DNA from 3 places in the Mizugakiibacter sp. genome. Region 1 is predicted to be linked to each of the others. Evidence: predicted binding sites of a transcription regulator. Region 1 holds the regulator's gene; each other region holds the start of a gene.

Region 1 (3,841 bases):
TCAACGCGCACGACTTCCTCGACGACGGCGGCGCGATCGCGCTGCTCGGCGCCACCGGCGTCGGCAAGACCACCACGCTGGCCAAGCTGGCGGCGCGCTACGTGATGCGCCACGGACTGAAGGGCGTGGCGCTGGTCACCACCGACGATTTCCGCATCGGCGCCGAGGAGCAGTTGTTCCACTACGGGCGCCTGCTCGGCGTGCCGGTGTACAGCGCCGGCGAGCCGGCCGCGCTGCGCGCGCTGATGGAGCGCCTCGCCGACCAGCGCCTGGTGCTGATCGACACCCCGGGCATGGCCTGCCGCGACGCGCGCGTCGCCGCGCTGATGCAGGGCCTGCGCGAGACGCGCGTGCCGGTGCGCAACACGCTGGTGCTGGCCGCGAACGCGCAGGCGGCGGCGCTGGACGAGGCCGTGCGCGCCTACGCGCCGTTCGCGCCGGCCGGCTGCATCCTGACCAAGCTCGACGAGGCGCCGGCGCTGGGCGGCGCGCTGTCGGCGGTGATCCGCCACCGCCTCGCCATCGACTACACCACCGACGGCCAGCGCGTGCCCGAGGACATCGCGCGCGCCGACGCGCACCGCCTGGTGTGCCGCGCGGTCAAGGCGCACGCGCCGGCGGCGCAGCTCGACGATCTCGTCATGGCCGAGCGCTTCGGCCGCGTCGCCGTCGCGTTCGCGTAAGGAGCGCCGCATGCACGCCGCATCCGCATTCGCCGCAACGCCCCACGGCGCCGGCTCGTACCACGAGGGTTCCATGTCAGGGAAGCTGATGAATCAGGCCGTCGGGCTGGCGCGGCTGGCGCAGCGCCGGCCGGTCAAGGTGATCGCGGTCACCAGCGGCAAGGGCGGGGTCGGCAAGACCAGCGTGTCGGTGAACCTGGCGATGACGCTGGCGATGGCGGGCCGCGAGACGCTGCTGCTGGACGCCGACCTCGGCCTCGCCAACGTCGACGTGATGCTGGGCCTGCAGCCGGGCCGCAACCTGAGCCACCTGCTGGCCGGCGACTGCGGCATCGAGGACCTGGTGCTGGACGCGCCGCACGGGCTGAAGGTGATCCCGGCGACCTCCGGCACGCGGCGCATGGCCGAGCTCGGCACCGCCGAGCACGCCGGGCTGATCCGCGCCTTCGCCGACTACGCGCGGCCGCTGGACGTGATGGTGGTGGACACCGCCGCCGGCATCGCCGAGAGCGTGACCCTGTTCAGCCGCGCCGCGCAGGAAGTGGTGGTGGTGGTGTGCGACGAGCCGGCCTCGATCACCGACGCCTACGCGCTGATCAAGGTGCTCAGCCGCGACTTCGGCGTCGAGCGCTTCCGCGTGGTCGCCAACATGGTGCGCGACGCCGCGCACGGCCGCCAACTGCACGAAAAGATCCTGCGCGTCACCGACCGCTTCCTGCAGGTGGCGCTGGACTACGTCGGCGCGGTGCCCGACGACGACCACCTGCGCCGCGCGATCCGCCGCCAGCGCGCGGTGGTCGACGCCTTCCCCGGCAGCCGCGCCGCGGTGGCGCTCAAGAATCTGGCGATGGCGGCCGATAAGTGGGACGTGGCGGCGGGAAGCCGCGGCCACCTGGAGTTCTTCGTGGAGCGCCTGGCCGGCGTGCCGGCAGCGCTGGGGGCATGACGATGAACGCCAGCGCGGAATACCTGGAGGTCCAGCGCATCTCGGCCGACGAGCTGGTGCGAAAACATGCGCCGCTGGTCAGGCGCATCGCCTACCACCTGATGGGGCGGCTGCCGCCCAGCGTGGAGGTCGGCGACCTGATCCAGGCGGGCATGATCGGCCTGCTCGAGGCGGCGCGGAACTATGCGCCGTCGCGTTCGGCGAACTTCGAGACCTACGCGGGGATACGCATCCGCGGGGCGATGCTCGACGAGTTGCGCAAGACCGACTGGACGCCGCGCTCCGTGCACCGCAAGGCGCGCGAAGTGGCGGAGGCGGTACGCCAGCTGGAAGGCGAGACCGGGCGCGACGCCGACGAAACGGAAGTGGCGCGCCGGCTCGGCATCACGCTGGACGAGTACCACCAGGTGCTGCGCGACGCCGCCAGTTGCCGCCTGCTCAGCCTGTCCGGCAGCGGCGACGAGGATGGCAGCGGGATCGACGTCGCCGACGAGGGCGGCGCCGGCCCGGCGCAGGCGCTGGAGGCGGGGGCCATGCAGGCGGCACTCGCCGAGGCGATCGACGGCTTGCCGGAGCGGGAGAAGCTGGTGATGTCGCTGTACTACGACGAGGAGCTGAACCTGAAGGAGATCGGCGAGGTGCTCGGCGTGACCGAATCGCGCGTCTGCCAGATCCACGGCCAGGCGCTGGTGCGCCTGCGCGCGCGCATGGCCGACTGGCGCGAACGGCGCTGACACGGATTACGCCTCCCCCTGCCTGCGGGGGAGGCCGGGAGGGGGTAGCTCACCCGCGAGGAGCGACCCCTCCCCGGCCCTCTCCTGCCGGACAGGGGAGGGAGCACGAAGACACGAGAGCGGAGGCGAGCTTGGACCGGAACATGAAGATCCTCGTGGTGGACGACTTCTCCACTATGCGGCGCATCATCAAGAACCTCCTGCAGGAGCTCGGCTTCGGCAACATCCAGGAAGCCGACGACGGCGCGACCGCGCTGCCGATGCTCAAGAGCGGGCAGTTCGACTTCGTGGTCACCGACTGGAACATGCCGGGCATGACCGGCATCGCGCTGCTCAAGGCGATCCGCGCCGAGCCGGCGCTGAAGGCGCTGCCGGTGCTGATGGTGACCGCCGAGAACACCCGCGAACAGATCATCGAGGCCGCGCAGAACGGCGTGAACGGCTACATCGTCAAGCCGTTCACCGCGGTCACGCTGAAGGAAAAGCTGGAAAAGATCTTCGAACGACTGGCGACGGCGAGCTGAAGGGGATGCGCATGGACACCACCACCGGAGCGCCGCAGCTGCCGGCCGCAGCCTTGCCTGCGGAACTGAAGGAACTGCTCGGCGCCAGCGACCCGGGCAGCTTCGAGCAGGCGCTGGACGCCTTGATCCGGCGCCGCGAGCACGCGCTGTTCCACGCGCTCGGCAAGCTCGCGCGCGAACTGCACGAGGCGGTCAAGCATCTCGCCAGCGACGTCGAGACGGGCGGCCTCGCCGCGCAGGCGCTGCCCGAAGCGCGGCGCCGCCTCGGCGAGGCGATGAGCATGAGCGAACAGGCCGCGCACGCCAGCCTCGACGTGACCGAACGGCTGATGCCGGAAGCGGTGCGGCTGGAAGAGGCGGCGGGCACGCTGATGATGCGCTGCGACGGCCTGGCCGGCGACCCGCTGGCCGACGACGCCGGCGCGCTGGCGCGGCAGGCGGCGATCTTCGCCGACGCCTGCCGGGAAGGTTTGCGCGAGATGACCGTGGCGCAGTCCTGGCAGGACCTGACCGGCCAGCGCATGCAACAGATCGGCGGGTTCATGGAGCGCGCCGAGCACGTGCTGCTGGAACTGGTGCGGCTGGCCGGCGCGCTGGCCGGCACGTCGCCGCCGCCGATCGCGGCGACGCCGGGCGCGACCGCCTCCACCCAGGACCAGGTCGACCGCCTGCTGGCCGAGTTCGGCTTCTGACGCCATGGCGCAGGCGCCGGACACGAGCATCCTCGCCGATTTCCTGGTCGAAGCCGGGGAACTGCTCGCGGCGCTCGGCGACCAGTTGATCGCGCTGGAGGCCGCTCCGCGCGATCCGGCGCTGCTGAACGCGGTGTTCCGCGCCTTCCACACGGTCAAGGGCGGCGCCGGCTTCCTCGCCGTCGAGCCGATGGTCGCGCTGTGCCATCGCGCCGAGGATTTGTTGAACGACGCGCGCGCCGGCCGGCTGCTGCTCGACGCC
Region 2 (5,969 bases), on a different contig from region 1:
GCTTGGCGTCGATCCACGCCAGCTCCGGCGGCGGCACGCCGTCCTCGGCGTTCTCGGCGCGGTGGCGCTCGTCGCGCGCGGCGGCGACGCCGAGCACGGTCAGGCTGCTTTCGAAGCAGCGCGCCAGTTCGGCCTCGCCGGGCGGCTGCGGCAGCGGCGTCCAGGCGAACGGCAGATCGCCCTCGTAGGCGACGTGTTCTTCGAACCGCTGCAGCACATCGGAGTTCATGCCGGCTCCCGGTGGTCGGGCTGAAGCCTATGCTAGCGGAGCCGCCGCAACCGCCGGGCGCTTATGGCCCGCCGCGCGCCGCGTCGAGGTAGGCATCGGCGCCCTGGTGGCCGTGGCGGGTGGCGTCCCAGGCGTGCGCCGCGGCGTCGCGCGCGGCGGTCGCGCAGGCATCGAGCTCGGCATTCACCGCCAGCAGCTCGCGCAACAGCGGCACGGCCGCGGCAGGCAACGTACCGTCGCGCTGCAGCAGCGGCGCGCGCTCGGCCTGCAGCTCGGCGACGCGCGCCCAGTCGCCGCCGCGCGCCAGCGCCAGCATCGCGCGGCTGAGCCGCAGCCCGGTTTCGAGATCGCGCAGCGCGTCCGCGCTCATCCGCCGCGCCCCGCCGCACCGGGACGCAGCGCCAGCGCCTCGGGCCGGATCGCGTCCCACGCGCCCTTGATCTCGCGCAGCAGGCCGGCGACCTCGTCCAGCATCTCCGCATCGTCGGCGACGTTGGCCTGCAGCAGGCGCCGGCCCATGTATTCGTACAGCGCGTCGAGGTTGCCGGCGAGCGCGCCGCCGGCCTCGAAATCGAGGCTGCCGCGCAGGCCTTCCACGATCGCGATCGCGCGCGAGATGTTCTCGCCCTTCTGCGCGATCTCGCCGCGCCGCATGTGGCCGGACGCGGCGGTGACGCGCTCCAGCGCGCCGGCCATCAGCATCGCGGTCAACCGGTGCGGGTCGGCCTGCTCGACGCCGCCGCGGGTGCTCACCTGGCGGTACTGGGCGATGGCGCTGGAGCCGTGGGGAAATGCCATGGCGATGGTTCCTCGCTGCGGACGCGCACGCGCGCCTACTTGCCCGACTGGCCCGGCAGCGGCATGTTGGCGAGCTGCTGGGTCAGGAAGCTGCTGGTGGTCTTCATGCTGCTGAGCAGCGTGTCCAGCGCGGTGAACTGCGCGCGGTACATCGCCTCCTGCGCGCTCATGCGCGCGTCCAGCGTCGTCTGCTGGTCGTCGAGATCCTTGGACTGGCTGTTCAGGCTCTGCGTGCGGCTGTCGAGCACGCCGTTGCTGTCGAGGTAGCCGTCGAACAGGCTGTTCAGCGAGGTGCCGTAGCCGTTGCTGCCGGAGAACAGCGCGGCCACCTGGCTCGGATTCGCGGTCAGCGCGGCGCCCAGCTTGCTGCTGTCGACCTGCAGCGTGCCGTCGGTCTGGAAGCTGATGCCGATGTCGCCGAGCGCGCGGTAGGTGTCGCCGCTGCCGCCGACCACCGCGCCGAGGCGCTGGCTCAACTGGCTGGAGATGCCGAGCAGGGTCGAATCGCCGAGCAGCGCGCCCGACTGGCCCGTCGTCGAATCGTATGCGGTGAGCTGCTTGGCGGCGGCGACGTAGCCGTTGTAGCTGGCGACGAAGGCGTTGATGGCGGTGGTGATCGCCCCGGTGTCCTGGGCGACGGTGAGCGTGTGCGTGTTGCCGGCATCGGCGCTGGCCAGGTTCAGCGTCACGCCGTCGATCGCGCCGGTCACGGTGTTGCTGGCGCTGCTCACGGCGAGGCCGTCGACCTTGACGCTGGCGTCCTTCGCCGCGGTGACCACCGCCAGATTGTTGACGCCGTTGCCCGGGTCGTAGCCGAGCGCGGCTAGCCCGCCGTCGCCGCCGCTGGCGGTGACGGTGAAGGCGTTGGCGACGCCGGTCTTGGTCGCGGTCAGCATCAGGTGCGCGCCGTCGCTGCCGGTGACGATGGTGGCGCTGACGCCCGGGTTGCCGCTGGCTTTGTTGATCGCGTCGCGGATGCCGGCGAGGGTGTTGTTGGTGCTGTCGATGTTCAGCGCCAGCGTGCTGCCGCCGACCGCCAGGGTCAGCGTGCCGGTGCCGACCGCGGTGCTGCTGTCGGCGTAGGGGCCCGACTGCAGCTTCTGCGCCGCGGCCAGGTTGACCACTTCGATGTCGTAGCTGCCGGGCGCCGCGGTGGCGTCGGCGCTGGCGGTATAGATCGACGTGTCGGCCGAGGTGGCGAGACGCTTGCCGAACACGCTGCCGTCGGCCAGCGTCGACAGCGTGCCCTGCATCGACGCCAGCAGCGACTTCAGCGTGCCGACCGCCGATAGCTGCGTCTGCACGCGGCTGCGCTGGCTGTCGATCTGGTCCTGCAGCGGCTGCTTGTCGGCGGCGATCAGCTGGGTGACCAGGCCGTTGACGTCGAGGTTGGAGCCGATGCCGGGTGAGCTGATGCTGGCCATGCCGTGCCCTCTTCCGAATGTGCCGGCCGCGCGTCGCGCGCGGCGGACCCAGCGCGTCGAGCAAGTTGCGTACCAACACGCGCGAGCGCGGATCGGCGCGGGTCGCGGCGGCGGCGCGCCGCATCGTCTTGCCGGCCGGCGGCACGATCGTGCCGGCCGCCTGCCGCGACGGTCCGGGCGGAGTGCGTCCGCCCGGACCTCCCTGCCGCGTCGCCGCGGCGTTCGCCGGGATCAGCCCAGCAGCTTCAGCACCGTCTGCGGCTGCGCGTTGGCCTGCGCCAGCACCGAGACGCCGGCCTGCTGCAGGATCTGCGCGCGGCTCATGTTCGCCGTTTCGGCCGCGAAGTCCGCGTCCTGAATGCGCGAGCGCGAGGCCGACAGGTTCTGCGAGACCGCGGTCAGGTTGGCGATGGTCGACTGGAAGCGGTTCTGGATGGCGCCCAGCGAGCTGCGCAGGCCGCTGACCGAGGCCAGCGCGGAGTCGACGCGGTTGATGGCGTCGTTGGCGTTGGCCACCGTCGACACGTTCACCGAGGACAGCGTCTGCGTGTCGACCGCGATCGAGGTCGAGGCGAAGCCGAGGCGCGTCGCGCCGGTGGCGCTCATGGTGATGTTCTGGCTGGCCGACAGGGTGACCGCGCCGCGCGTGGTCACGCCCGCCGCGCTGGCGACGGCGTCGTCGATACCGCCGGTGGCACCGCCGCCGAGGGTTTCCTTGGCGGTGATGTTGCGGCCGTCGGCCGTGCTCAGCTTCATGTTGGTGCCGTCGAAGGTGGCGCTGACGCCGGTCTCGCTGGAGTGCAGGTTGATCTGCGCGGCGACATCGTCGCCGGTGGGCGCCGTGGCGGAGATGTCCGCAGCGGCGTAGATGTCGACGCCGTTGATCTTCAGGCTGTAGGTCTGGCCGGCACCGGTCGAGAGCGCGGTGAACGCGCCGCTCACCGAGTTGCTGGCGGTCGCGGTCAGGCCGGCCACACCGGCGGCGTTGATCGCCGCCACCTTGGCGTAGGCGCTGTCCGCATCCTGGCCCGCGCTGGAACCGGCCGAAGACGCGCCGACGCTAACCGCCGTGCCGCTGCCGATCTGGATGGTCAGGTCGCTGGCGGCCAGCGCGTTGCTGTCGACCGCGCTGCCGGTGCCCTTGGCGATCTGGCCGATCTGCGAGGCGCCGACGCCGGTGCTCAGGTTGATGCCGATGGTGTCGCCGACGTTGGCGCCGACCTGGAAGTTGGCGTTGCCGAAGGTGCCGTCGAGCACGTGCAGGCCGTTGAACGTGGTCTGCTTGGTGATGCGGTCGATTTCGGCGATGCGCTGCTGCACTTCCTGGTCCAGCGCGGCGCGGTCGGCCGAGGAGTTGGTGCCGTTGGCGGACTGCACGGCCAGCTCGCGGATGCGCTGCAGGTTGTTGGTCAGCTCGGACAGCGCCGACTCGGCGGTCTGCGCCAGCGACACGCCGTCGTTGGCGTTGCGCACGGCCTGGTTGAGGCCGTTGATCTGGGTGGTGAAGCGGGTGGCGATGGCGAGGCCGGCGGCGTCGTCCTTGGCGCTGTTGATGCGCAGGCCGGACGACAGGCGCTCGAGCGAGGTCGACAGGGCATCCTGCGAGGACGACAGGTTGCGCTGCGCGTTCAGCGACATGATGTTGGTGTTGATGATCGCAGACATCTGAATTCTCCTGACGGAATCAGTGTGCCGGTATCGCACCGGCTTGGTTCGCATACCGGCGGCGCCATTCCGTATGGAACCGTCGCCCGCCTCGGAGTCTGGATCGGCCCCGGCCGGGGAAACTTGAGCGCGGGCGCGCGTCGACGCGAAAAAAAATGCGGCGTGGTTCCCGGTTTTCGACACGGGGCGTGTGCCAGGGGCCGGGGCGCCGAGCGGCGGCCATGGCGCTCGCGGACCGCGGGAGGCAGCGGATGCCACGAATGCGACGGGCCGCGTCGCCGCACGCGTGCGGCATGCGCAACGATGCGGTTCGCTGCGCTCACCGCATCCCGCGGGCCCGGCACGGATGAGCGCGGAGAGACGCGGATCGGAATGGCGCTCCATCCGCGTTGATCCGCGTCCAAAGGCTCTGGGCGAGCCGTCATTCGGACCGATGTGCAGCGAATGGTGGGCCAAGGCCCACCCTACGGAGCATTTTCTGGACGCGGATCGACGCGGATCGGAATGGCGCTCCATCCGCACTCATCGGCGTTGATCCGCGTCCAAGGGCTTTCCTTTCGGCCCTCGTCGAAACCTCGCGCGCCGGCGCGGCGGATTCAGTTGCGCAGGTAGTCGAACAGCGACAGGCCCTGCACCTTGACGAAGGCCTGCTGCGAGGCCTGCAGGCCGAGCAGTTGCAGGTTGAGCTTGCTGACCGCGCTGGCGTAATCGAGGTCCTGGATGCCGGACAGCGTCGCCTTCACCTGCACGCCGACGCCGGCGTTGACGGTCTTCTGCTGGTCCAGCGCGTTCATGCGCGCGCCGACGCGCGCGCGCACCTCGACCGCGCGCCCGCTGGCCTGGTCGAGGTTTTCCAGCGCGCGGTTGACGCGCTCGTTGAGCGCGGCGCGGTCGTGGTCGTTGGCGACCGGCGTGTCCAGCGCGTCGGCGAGATCGCGGAGGGTGGCGAACACGTCGCGCGTGGCGCTGGGCGCGACCTGGAAGCTGTCGCCGGCCGCGGGCGTGCCGGAGATCGCGACCTGCACGCCCTTGAACGCGATCGTGCCGTTGCCGGCGTAACTGCCGCTGGCGACCGTCGCGCCGCCGCCGTCGAGCACCTGCCACGTATCGGGCGCGGTGAACTGGATGCTGTAGGTGCCGCCGTCCCATGCGCTGATGTCGCTGACCTGGGTGGCGCCGACCACCGCGGTGCCGGCGTTGCCGGCCGCGGCTGCGACCGCGAACGTGCCGTTGCCGGTGGGGACCAACTGGAACACGTCGGAGCCCGGGTCGCCGGTGGCGGTGGTTTCGCCGGGCGCGGTGGCGACGCGGCGCTGGCCCTGGTCGCCGGCGTAGGCGACGCCCGCCGGCGACTGCACGAACGGCTGCGTGCGCGTCGCGTTGCCGGCGAACAGGTATTCGCCGTTGGCGTCGCGGCTGTTGGCGATCTGCACCATCTGGTCGAGGCGCTGGCGCAGTTCCAGCGCGATGTCGTGGCGCGTCTCGTTGGTCTGCGTGGCGTTGTTGCCCTGGATGGCGAGATCGCGCACGCGCTGCAGCACGTCGCCGGCCGCGGCCAGCGCCTGCTCCTCCATCGCCAGCCGGCCGCTGGCGGCGTCGATGTTGCGCGTGTACTGCGTGTTGGTGGCGTCGAAGTGCGCGAGGTCGAGCGCGCGCGCGCTGCCGGCCGGATCGTCGGACGGCGCGAGGATGCGCTTGCCGGTGGCGACCTGCTGCTGGGTGGCGGCGAGATCGACCTGGCGGTCGAGCATCGAGTTGACCGCCTGCTGCTGCATCCACGTGGTCGAAATGCGCATCGTCAACTCCCGCTCACTGCGCCGAGCAGCGTCTGGAACAGGCTGTCGGCCACCGCG
Region 3 (5,969 bases), on a different contig from region 1:
CGCCCGCCGGATGGCCGGGATCGGCGGCGGCGGCGATCGCTTCCAGCTCGGCGCGCTCGCGCGCGAGGTCCGGCCGCGCGTAGTCGACCTGCGGCAGCGCCATGTCGCCGCGCTGTGCGCGCTCGAGGAACGCGCGCTCCACCGCCGCCGGCCACGCCACCGTCGGCAGCACGCGGATGCGCCGCACCGCGGCGACCAGGCGGCGGTCCAGCGCGGCGTGGCGTTCGAGCGCGGGGGAAAGCGCGGCGGCAGACATGCGCGCGAGTCTACTGCGGTGCAACCGGAGCGGGCTGAATGCCGCCGGACGCGAAGCTGGCATCATGCCGGGACGCAGGACCGACTGCCTGCAAGGGGCGCGAAAAAGGCGCAAGTCGTGCCTCGGGCCACGCGGCCTCGGCCACGAGTCGCCGGCACCTGCGGGAGAGGCCTTGGCCCGGATCGCTTGCGCAAGCGGCCCCGCATCATCGCCGCCGTCGTCGCTTCCGCGCTCAGGACGGTCCGTGCTTCTCGCGCGCCCGCCGCCCCAGCGCCTTGCTCGCCGGCCTGGCCCCGGCCTTGCGCTGGAGGCGTGCTTCCAGCGCGGCGGCCTGCTGTTCGCGCTCGTCGTGCAGCTTGAGGTAGCTCTGCCAGCGCCCGGCCGGGAGCTCGCCGGCATCCAGCGCGGCGCGCACCGCGCAGCCGGGCTCGTTGCCGTGGCCGCAGTCGGAGAAGCGGCAGCGCGCGGTCAGCGCCTCGACGTCGGCGAACAGCTCGAGGTTTTCCTCGCCGGTCAGCTTCAGCTCGCGCATGCCGGGCGTGTCGATCAGGCAGCCGCCGCTGGGCAGCTTGAGCAGCGCACGATGGGTGGTGGTGTGGCGGCCGCGGCCGTCGCTGCCGCGCGTGGCGGCGGTGGCCATGCGCGCCTCGCCGAGCAGGGTGTTGGTCAGCGTCGACTTGCCGACGCCGGAGGAGCCGACCAGCACGGCGGTGTCGCCCGGCTTCAGGTACTGCGCCAGCGCGGCGACGCTGGCGGCGTCCTTGCCGTTGATCGCGTGCACCGGCGTGCCCTCGGGCAGGCGCGTCGCCAGCTCGGCCAGCGCGGCATCGACCTGCGGGTACTTGTCGGCCTTGGTCAGCACCACCACGGCCTGCGCGCCGGAGCCTTCGATCAGCAGCAGGTAGCGCTCCAGCCGGCGCGGGTTGTAGTCCTGGTCGAGGCCCATCAGCACGAATGCGTAATCGACGTTGGTGGCGATCAGCTGGCGCTCGTAGCGCTCGCCGGCGGCGGCGCGGGTGAGCGCGCTGCGCCGCGGCAGGAAGGCGACGATGCGCGGCGGCTTGCCATCCTCGACCAGCACGAAGTCGCCGACCGCCGGGCGCGCCGCCGGATCCAGCCCGCGCTTCAGGAACGGCGCCGCCGGCTGCGCGTCGAACACGCGCTCGCCGTCGTGCAGCTCGTAGCCGGCGCGGTGCTGCGCGACCACGCGCGCCAGCGCGCGGCCGCGCGCGATCTCGGCCTCGGCGACGGGATCGCCGCGCCAGCCGATGCCGGCCAGGCGGACGGAAGCGGGTTCGCTCGACATGCGCGGATTATGAAGTACGTCACGCCGCGTAACGAGCTGTAACTCAAGCCCGCGGCGCCGCGGCCGAAACCGTACGGATGTGCGGCCCGCAGCCTGCCGCGGGCCGGCCCCCCTTCCCCCACATCGAGGTCACGACATGAAAGCCCTGATCGCCGCCCTGGCGCTGGTCGCCTTTTCCCTGCCCGCGTTCGCCGACTGCACCGCCGCCAATTTCGCCGTCGACGCGTTCCAGGCGTCGCCGAACCCGCGCGCCAACAAGATCAGCCTGGCCGGCAAGCTGGTGAACAAGTGCAGCGAGCCGGCCGCCGCGCAGATCCGCATCGTCGCCAAGAGCGCCAGCGGCCGCGTGCTCGGCAGCGAGGACGGCTGGCCGGCCGGCACCGCCAACATCGCGCCGGGCCAGAGCGTCAGCTTCGACCTCGGCCCGCTGTTCCGCTTCAGCCCGGAGATGGCCGACTTCTCGGTCAACATCGTCGGCGTGCGCAAGTGGTGATTGCCGCGGCGCAACGTCGTGTAACTCAAGATTCCGCGGGCGCGGCCGATCCGGTGTACGAGGCAGATCGCGTTTGCGCCGCGGCGCAGGCGCGATCGCACCGTCCGGCAACCCGCGAGGTACCGAAGATGAAAGTCCTGATCGTCGCCCTGGCCCTGGCCACCGCCTCCCTGCCTGCGTTCGCCGACTGCACGGCGACCAGCTTCGGCGTCGAGGGCTTCCAGGCCACGCCCAATCCGCGCGAGCGCAAGCTCAGCCTGGCCGGCAAGCTGGTCAACAAGTGCAGCGAACCGGCCGCCGCGCAGATCCGCATCGTCGCCAAGGACGCCGGCGGCCGCGTGCTCAGCAGCGAGGACGGCTGGCCGGCCGGCACCGCCAACATCCCGCCGGGCCAGAGCGTCAGCTTCGACCTCGGCCCGCTGTTCCGTTTCAACCCGGAGATGTCCGAGTTCTCGGTCAGCATCGTCGGCGTACGCAAGTGGTGATCCCCCCCTCACCCCCATCACCACTGACTTCGACGGGGCCTGCGGGCCCCGTTTTTTTGGCCCCGCTTCCGTAGCGGTCGCCCGCACGCAGCCCGGGGCTGCCTGCGCGCCAACCTGGGGTCGCCTGCACGCAGGCCCCTACACCCGCGCGCCGGTAGGAGCCTGCGTGCAGGCGACCGCAACCGCGCCCACGCCTTCGCGCAGGCGCCCGCGTGCGGGCGATTTCGGGCAGGCGCCCGCTCAGTGCAGGGTCAGCAGCTCGCCGAAGCCGGCGATGCGCAGGATGTTGCGTACCGAAGGGCTGCAGTTGACCACGCGGATCTCGGCGCGGTCGCCGCCGGCGTGCTCGCGCAGCAGCAGCAGCATGCCCAGCGCCGAGCTGTCCATCTCCTCGGTGCCGGCGAGGTCGATCACGTAGCTGCGCGCGGGCGCGGGCAGCTTCAGGTAGGCGTCGCGGAACTGCTTGTGCACGGAGAAATCGAAGCGCTCCTGCACGCGGATGGTCAGGCAGCCGTGCTCGCGGTCGTGTTCGGCGGTGATGGACATGGGCTTCGGCGCTGCGGCGGTTCCTGGTTCTTTATCGGCGCGCGGACAGGAAGCTTGAGAAAGCGGGACTGGGCCGGAACGTGCGGCGGGTGCAGCGCGAACCGCGATTCGCCGGAACGGCGGCCCGACGAGGGGCGCGCGCCTCGTCTCCCGTCTCCCCGTTCTAAAACAAATCGATCTCGCCGGCGCTCATCGAGGTCTGCAGCGCCGGGCCCTTCTGCCGCGCGCGGGCACGCTCACGCTGCACGTGCAGGCGCTCGCGCAGGCGCTCGGTGCGGGCACGCGCGGCGGCCTGGTCGCGCTCGTCGCAGGCCAGGGCGGCGAGGTCGCGGGTGCATTCGGTGGCGACGCCCTGCAGGTCGACCAGGCCCTGGCGGGTCTGCCGCAGCAGTTGGGTCAGGATGTCCTCGAACTGCAGCGAGCGCACCGTGGTGGCGACGTCGCTGCTGAGGCCGTGGTTGATCGTCGTCACCTCGTCCGCGGCCGCGGCCACGCGCGCCTCGGTGTGGGTGACGTGGTCCATCATGCGGTCGATGTCGCCCTTGGTCGACAGCGCCACGCTGAGGTCCTGCGCGGCGAGCCGGCCGACCAGCCCGCGCAGTTGCTCCATCGCGCCGCGCGCGCGCTCGACGTGGGCGCCGATCTTCTCGTTGAACTGGTTGGAGTGCCGCGCCAGGTTGCGGATCTCGCCGGCCACCACCGCGAAGCCGCGTCCGGCCTCGCCGGCGCGCGCCGCCTCGATCGCCGCGTTCAGCGCCAGCAGGTTGGTTTCCTCGGCGATGGTGTTGACGTTCTTCAGCAGCGCGAACACCGCGTCCATCTCCTCGGACATTTCGTCGATGCGGTAGACGATGCGCAGGCTCTCGCGCGACAGCTCCACCACCAGGCCGACGAAGTGCTCAAGCAGCTCGGTGGTCTTGCCGGTGAAGCCCTGCATCGAGCCGCCGCCGGCGGTGGCCTCCATGATCTGGCGCAGCAGCGCCTGCTGCGCGCCGGTCTTGCTGCTCAGGCCCTCGAAGCCGGAGCCGAGCTGCGCGCCGGCATCGCGGATGATGTCGAGCGCCTGGTGCAGTTCGCGCGCGGCGTGGCCGAGCTCGTCGAGCAGCGCCACGCGCACCTCGTCGAGCGCGTCGCGCATGCCCTCGGCGGCGTCCGTGGACAGCGCCGCGGCGTCCGCCGGCGCCGCCGCCCAGCGGCGGCTGGCGCGGTGCAGCAGCACGATCCAGGCCGCGGTCAGCAGCGCCACCGCCAGCGGCGCCACCCACGGTCGCGCCGAGGCCAGCACCGCCAGCAGCGCAAGCGCGCCCACGCCGAATCCGATCGCCAGTTCGTTCCTGTGCAGCGGCTGCATGGCCGTCTCCTGTGGGCGCGCGGGCTAGCTGCCCGTGCGCGTCCTGCCGTGGGTAATGGGATGTTGTGCGAGCTGCAGCAGGCGCATCGCGATCTCGGGCAATGGCAGCAGCTCCTGCGCCGCGCCGGCCTTCCACGCCGCGCCGGGCATGCCCCAGACCACGCTGGTGGCCTCGTCCTGGGCCAGCGTCGGCGCGCCGGCCTCGCGCAGCTCCTTCAGGCCTTGCGCGCCATCGTCGCCCATGCCGGTGAGGATCGCGCCGACCGCCTGCGCGCCGACGCTGGCTGCGACCGAGCGCAGCAGCACGTCGACGCTGGGCTTGTGCCGGCTGACCGGCGGGCCGTCGTGCAGGCGGCAGACGTAGCGCGCGCCGTCGCGCATCACCAGCAGGTGCTGGCCGCCGGGCGCGATGTAGGCGTGCCCGGGCAGGATCGGCTGGCCGTTCTGCGCCTCGCACACGCGCATCGCCGAGTTGGCGTCCATGCGCGCGGCGAACGGGCCGCTGAACTGCGCCGGGATGTGCTGGGTGATCACGATCGGCGGCGCGTCCGGCGGCATCGCCGCCAACACCACGCGGATCGCCTCGGTGCCGCCGGCGGAAGCGCCGATCGCGATCACGCGCCCGGCCGAGGGCAGCTCCCTGAGCTGCGCGCGCGGCAGCACCGCGTCGGCGTTGAGCTTCGGCGCGGCGCCCAGGCGCGGCACGCTGGCGGTGTAGGCGCGCGGCCGCGCGCGCGCGGCGTCCTTGACCTTGGCGACGATCTCGGCGGCATAGTCGCCGAACGTGCCGCTCAGGTCCGCGCTGGGCTTGCCGACGAAGTCGACCGCGCCAAGCTCCAGCGCGCGCAGCGTCACCTCGGCGCCGCGCGAGGTCAGCGAGGACACCATCACCACCGGCATCGGCCGCAGCCGCATCAGGTTCTCGAGGAAGGTGAGGCCGTCCATGTGCGGCATCTCGACGTCCAGGGTCAGCACGTCGGGTTCGAGCTGCTTGATCCTGTCGCGCGCGACCAGCGGGTCCGGCGCGGTGCCGACCACCTCGATGCCGGCATCCGCCGAAAGCATCTCGGTCAGCATCTTCCGCACCAGCGCGGAGTCGTCGACGATGAGCACGCGTACCTTTGACATCGCTGGCCTCAGAAAAGCTCGACCTCACCCTTTATCGGATCCTTTTCGAGCTGCTTGAGGTAGCCGCGCTCGCGATCCAGGATGGTGCTGTTGTGCATGACGCGCAGCGGGCGCATGCGCGCGCGGCCGCTGTCGGGGAAAAACTGCACGTGCCGCGGGTAGACGTCGCCGACGTCCTCGGCGACCAGGGTCAGGCCTTCGGTGGCGATGTAGCGGCGCACGAACTCGACGTTGCGCCGGCCGACGTCGCTCATCACGCGCGCGCCGCCGAAGATCTTCACCTCCAGCCGCGATCGCACGCCGCCGGCCTTGAGCACGGCGTTGATCAACTGCTCCATGGCGTCGCTGCCGTAGCGCGCGGCGCGGCCGGCGGTGGCGGCCCACGCGCCGCTGTCGCCCGGCGC

What was found. The regulator FliA, encoded in region 1, starts transcription of late flagellar genes. The targets are predictions, from matches to a motif close to TAAAGTTTNNCNNNCNNNGGCCGATAA.
Region 2: the regulator FliA is predicted to act here: its motif matches at 4,217-4,243, upstream of ABFC67_RS12905 (flagellin).
Region 3: the regulator FliA is predicted to act here: its motif matches at 3,118-3,144, upstream of ABFC67_RS00335 (STAS domain-containing protein).

What each region holds. Positions count from the first base shown of each region.
Region 1 covers NZ_JBDKSX010000088.1:125-3,965, reverse strand. Annotated here, with positions in the region: partial or broken gene flhF (flagellar biosynthesis protein FlhF) at 1-683, shown strand, start outside; gene ABFC67_RS09325 (MinD/ParA family protein) at 772-1,629, shown strand; gene ABFC67_RS09320 (RNA polymerase sigma factor FliA) at 1,632-2,363, shown strand; gene cheY (chemotaxis response regulator CheY) at 2,495-2,887, shown strand; gene ABFC67_RS09310 (protein phosphatase CheZ) at 2,899-3,579, shown strand; partial or broken gene ABFC67_RS09305 (Hpt domain-containing protein) at 3,584-3,841, shown strand, end outside.
Region 2 covers NZ_JBDKSX010000121.1:3-5,971, forward strand. Annotated here, with positions in the region: partial or broken gene ABFC67_RS12885 (hypothetical protein) at 1-229, opposite strand, end outside; gene ABFC67_RS12890 (flagellar protein FliT) at 291-599, opposite strand; gene fliS (flagellar export chaperone FliS) at 596-1,027, opposite strand; gene fliD (flagellar filament capping protein FliD) at 1,063-2,451, opposite strand; gene ABFC67_RS12905 (flagellin) at 2,683-4,116, opposite strand; gene flgL (flagellar hook-associated protein FlgL) at 4,713-5,912, opposite strand; gene flgK (flagellar hook-associated protein FlgK) at 5,915-5,969, opposite strand, start outside.
Region 3 covers NZ_JBDKSX010000002.1:31,228-37,196, forward strand. Annotated here, with positions in the region: gene ABFC67_RS00315 (flavohemoglobin expression-modulating QEGLA motif protein) at 1-256, opposite strand, end outside; gene rsgA (ribosome small subunit-dependent GTPase A) at 489-1,562, opposite strand; gene ABFC67_RS00325 (hypothetical protein) at 1,699-2,055, shown strand; gene ABFC67_RS00330 (hypothetical protein) at 2,184-2,540, shown strand; gene ABFC67_RS00335 (STAS domain-containing protein) at 2,781-3,086, opposite strand; gene ABFC67_RS00340 (methyl-accepting chemotaxis protein) at 3,250-4,437, opposite strand; gene ABFC67_RS00345 (chemotaxis response regulator protein-glutamate methylesterase) at 4,462-5,565, opposite strand; gene cheD (chemoreceptor glutamine deamidase CheD) at 5,574-5,969, opposite strand, start outside.